DNA from 2 places in the Oceanobacillus sp. FSL W7-1309 genome. Region 1 is predicted to be linked to the other one. Evidence: a T-box and tRNA genes for the amino acid it is inferred to sense, from the RefSeq annotation. Region 1 holds a T-box; the other holds one or more tRNA genes.
What was found. The T-box of region 1 lies ahead of ileS (isoleucine--tRNA ligase). A T-box ahead of a tRNA ligase gene usually reads a tRNA of that ligase, here a tRNA-Ile.
Positions count from the first base shown of each region.

Region 2: it encodes a tRNA-Ile, which carries the amino acid that the T-box ahead of ileS (isoleucine--tRNA ligase) is inferred to sense. The anticodon was not compared.

Region 1 is NZ_JBBOBX010000002.1:373,271-375,731, forward strand. Features, by position in the region: gene NST46_RS14510 (YlmH family RNA-binding protein) at 1-509, shown strand, start outside; gene NST46_RS14515 (DivIVA domain-containing protein) at 619-1,122, shown strand; T-box leader at 1,180-1,399, shown strand; gene ileS (isoleucine--tRNA ligase) at 1,468-2,461, shown strand, end outside.
Region 2 is NZ_JBBOBX010000002.1:809,662-812,122, reverse strand. Features, by position in the region: gene NST46_RS16765 (Na/Pi cotransporter family protein) at 1-645, shown strand, start outside; tRNA gene NST46_RS16760 (tRNA-Asn) at 957-1,031, shown strand; tRNA gene NST46_RS16755 (tRNA-Met) at 1,035-1,111, shown strand; tRNA gene NST46_RS16750 (tRNA-His) at 1,133-1,208, shown strand; tRNA gene NST46_RS16745 (tRNA-Ile) at 1,227-1,303, shown strand; tRNA gene NST46_RS16740 (tRNA-Ser) at 1,313-1,405, shown strand; tRNA gene NST46_RS16735 (tRNA-Phe) at 1,448-1,520, shown strand; gene sodA (superoxide dismutase SodA) at 1,709-2,320, shown strand; gene NST46_RS16725 (MFS transporter) at 2,416-2,461, shown strand, end outside.

The sequences.
Region 1 (2,461 bases):
TATTGCAGACAACCTATCCAGATAAATTTATAACCATTGAACATCGGGATGTAATGGGCGCATTTTTATCAATGGGGATAAAGCGTACGAAGCTAGGAGATATTTATGCGGCAGACGGCCTCATTCAAATTGTACTGGCAGATGAAGTAAGTCCATATGTTACAGCAAATCTGAATGCAATAAAAAAAGCGACGGTTACATTTGGCGAGCAGCCGCTTACTCTTTTGAAAGAAAAACAAGAAAGATGGGTAGAAGCAGACAAAACAGTTTCTTCTTTAAGACTTGATGCTGTTATCAAGGAAATTTATCATATTTCAAGAAAAGATGCTTCAGCATTTATTGAAAAATTGCAGGTGAAAGTGAATCATAAGGTTGTTGACGATACTAAATTTCAACTGCAAGAGGGCGATATGATTTCATTGCGTGGAAAAGGCCGAAGCAAATTAACTGCTATAAATGGGATGACGAAAAAGGATAAATGGAAAATTAGTATTGCATCTTTAAAATAATTTATAGTTCTTGCAGGATTTCCTGTTTTTTTGTCGAATTGATTTAAATACAACTTTGAGAACATTCGATTTTACGTTAATATATTTATACCTTGAGGAGGTGGCCACTGTGCCATTAACACCATTAGATATTCATAATAAAGAATTTACGAGAAAAATCCGTGGTTATGATGAAGATGAAGTAAATGAGTTCTTGGATCAAGTGATTAAGGATTATGAAATGGTCATTCGAGAAAAGAAAGAGCTGGATGAGAAAGTGAACCAGCTGAATGAAAGACTCGGTCATTTTACAAATATTGAAGAAACCCTAAATAAGTCCATTCTTGTTGCACAAGAAACAGCAGAAGAAGTAAAAGGAAATGCAACAAAGGAATCCAGGCTTATTATAAAAGAGGCAGAAAAAAATGCTGACCGTATCATTAATGAAGCGTTAAGTAAATCGCGTCGTATTTCAATGGATGTCGAAGAATTGAAGAAGCAGGCTAAAGTTTTCCGCACAAGATTACGCATGCTTGTACAGGCTCAATTAGATATGCTTGGTACGGACGATTGGGAAGAATTATTTAAAACAGAGTTAGGCGAAGAACTCGAGTTGATTGAAAATGAATCATAGTTCTTGACGTTCTTAAAAATATTACATATAATTCATACAAGATATGTCAATTATAATAACAATACGTTGAAAGAGAAAGTATAAAAGGACGTTGCTGAAAAGCGAGCTAGGAGATGGTGTGAGCCTGGTACAGCACTCTTTTAGAAAATCACTCTTGAGTATCCATTGTGAAATTTAGTAGTGATGGACGGCTTATCCCCGTTACGGATGTCGAGTGAATTTAAAATATCAATTTTGAATTTATAAGGGTGGTACCGCGAGTCTTCTCGTCCCTTTTGGGATGAAGAAGGCTTTTTTGTATTCAAAAGCGCAAGCGCCATTAAATAACTTAAGGAGGAAGCATAAATGGATTATAAAGAAACATTATTAATGCCGAAAACAGAATTTCCTATGCGAGGAAATTTACCAAATAAAGAGCCAAAACGTCAAGAACAATGGGAAGAAGCAAATCTATACGAAAAGAGTCTTGAACGTACAAAAGAAAGACCGTTATTTGTTTTACATGACGGACCACCGTATGCAAATGGAGATCTTCATATCGGGCATGCATTGAATAAAATTTTGAAAGACTTTATTACCCGCTATAAATCCATGACGGGTTACCATGCCCCATATATTCCAGGATGGGATACACATGGACTGCCAATTGAAACAGCTTTAACGAAGAACAAGAAAGTCAAACGAAAAGAAATGAGTGTAGCTGAATTTAGACAGCTATGTGCAGAATATGCACTCGGACAAGTGGATAGTCAACGCACACAATTTAAACAGCTTGGTGTACGTGGTGACTGGGATAATCCATATATTACACTGACGAAAGACTATGAAGCTGCACAAATTAAAGTATTTGGGGAAATGGCAAAAAAAGGCTATATCTACAAAGGCTTAAAACCGGTTTATTGGTCTCCTTCTTCTGAATCGGCATTAGCAGAGGCAGAAATTGAGTATCAGGATAAGCGTTCAGCTTCTATTTATGTGGCGTTTGAAGTTCGTGATGGAAAAGACTTATTCGATGGTGGAGAGAAATTCATCATTTGGACGACAACACCATGGACCATTCCAGCTAACCTGGGAATTAGTTTGCATCCCGATCTAGAGTACAACGTAGTAGAAGCAAACGGTGAAAAGTATGTACTTGCACACGCTTTACTGGAAGATGTTGCTGAAGAACTAGGCTGGGAAAATGTAAAGGTCGTAAAATCATTTAAAGGTCAAGAAGCAGATCGTGTTGTAGCAAAACATCCTTTCTATAATCGTGACTCGCTCGTAATGCTTGGTGAACATGTAACGACTGATGCTGGAACTGGTTGTGTTCATACCGCTCCAGGACATGGGGAGG
Region 2 (2,461 bases), 440 kb from region 1:
CTAGATCCTATTTTTATTCAACAGTCATCAACACTAGCATTGGATCAAGCAAAAGCAGAAATTATTCGGATGGGTGAATATGCACATCAAGGCTTAGAGGAAACGAATCTGTACGTTACCACACAAAACCAAAAACATTCGGAAATGGCGATGCAGGTTGAAGGCGCACTAAATAACTTAGACCGTAAAATAACGGATTATCTCGTTAATATTGCAGCTGGATCATTATCTGATGCGGAAAGTGTAAAGCACACTTCATTAATGAATTCAGTTCGTGATATTGAAAGAATTGGCGATCATTATGAGAATATTATTGAGTTAATTGATTATAAAATATCGAATAAAGTTAACTTAACAGAGCAAGCACTGGAAGATTTAAATACGATGTTTGACTTAACACTCTTAACGGTTAAGCAAGCAGTAGAATCACTTGATAAAATGGATCGTGAAGCGGCATTAGAAGTTATCCAAAAAGAAGATAAAATCGACAAAATGGAGCGCCAATTCCGCAAAAAGCATATCATTCGTATGAATGAAGGATTATGCAGTGGGTCAGCTGGTATCGTTTTTGTAGATATTATCAGTAACTTGGAACGAATTGGTGATCATGCAGTTAATATTGCCGAAGAAGTTTTAGGTGAGTAAATAAAAGGGGGGAGACCTCCTTTTTTTATTATATAAAATTAAAATTTTCTACAAAAAACAACAATTTATCCATTTATGTGTTGAAATAAATTTTAGAACGTGATACTATAAATCTCGCAGTCGCAGAAAAGACAAGTACATAATAATTTTGCGTTTGATTATAAAGTTTTGTGTTGTGCAAAAAAGTATTGACAGCAAATCTAAAACATGGTAAATTATATTTTGTCGCTAATAACCTATAAGAAGTAATAATTACTAAAAAGTTAAAATTACAAATAGAAATAAAAATTTCAGACATGTTTTCTAACTATTCCACAGTAGCTCAGTGGTAGAGCTATCGGCTGTTAACCGATCGGTCGTAGGTTCGAATCCTACCTGTGGAGCCAAGTGGCGGCGTAGCTCAGCTGGCGAGAGCGTACGGTTCATACCCGTGAGGTCGTGGGTTCGATCCCCTCCGCCGCTACCATACATAAATAATTACATAATGGCGGTCGTGGCGAAGTGGTTAACGCACCGGATTGTGGCTCCGGCATACGTGGGTTCAATCCCCACCGGTCGCCCCATTATTTAACAAAATTCCAGGACCCTTAGCTCAGTTGGTTAGAGCTATCGGCTCATAACCGATCGGTCGCAGGTTCGAGTCCTGCAGGGTCCACCAAAAAAATACGGAGGTATACCCAAGTCCGGCTGAAGGGATCGGTCTTGAAAACCGACAGGCGGGTCAAACCGCGCGGGGGTTCGAATCCCTCTACCTCCTCCATTTAGTATTTTATAAGCAGACTAGATTTTATAATTACATAACGGCTCGGTAGCTCAGTCGGTAGAGCAACGGACTGAAAATCCGTGTGTCGGCGGTTCGATTCCGTCCCGAGCCACTTTCCAAACAAGCATATTGCTTGTTTTTTCTTTTGCATAAATTAAATAATTTAATCTACCAAAAAATGATAAGATTCTTGTATTTTATAAGGCAAAAAATTTGCATGAATAGCAAAGCTCTGATAACCTTTTAATTAAAGGTTCGACAAACCTTAATAACTTGGATTCATTTAAGGAGGAAAAAATTATGGCAAAATTTGAACTACCTGAGTTACCTTATGCATACGATGCATTGGAACCAACTATCGACAAAGAGACAATGAATATTCATCATACGAAGCACCACAACACGTATGTTACCAAATTAAATGAAGCACTAGAAGGACAAACAGATCTTCAAGGAAAATCAGTTGAAGCACTTATCAGTGATTTAAATGCAGTTCCTGAGAACATTCGTACTGCAGTACGTAATAATGGTGGAGGACATGCTAACCATAGCTTCTTCTGGAAGCTTCTTTCATCAAATGGCGGGGGCGAGCCAACTGGCGAGCTTGCAGATAAAATCAACGCTAAATTTGGTGGGCTAGATGCATTTAAAGAACAATTTGCAGCAGCTGCAGCAGGACGTTTTGGTTCAGGCTGGGCATGGCTCGTATTAAATAATGGTGAATTAGAAATCACAAGCACTCCAAACCAAGATTCTCCATTAATGGAAGGAAAAACACCATTATTGGGCTTAGACGTTTGGGAGCATGCGTACTATCTAAACTACCAAAACAGACGTCCAGATTACATTTCAGCATTCTGGAATGTTGTTAACTGGGATGAAGTAGCAAAAAACTATAACGAAGCAAAATAAATGAAGAAAAACACGCGGTTAATTCCGCGTGTTTTTTTGGTATATCTGTTACTCCTTCGTTCACACTAAGAGAGACGCAAAAGGAGTAATCGACTATGCAAAAGGTGATCCTGTTTTTTCAAAATAAAATGGAAAGTAATC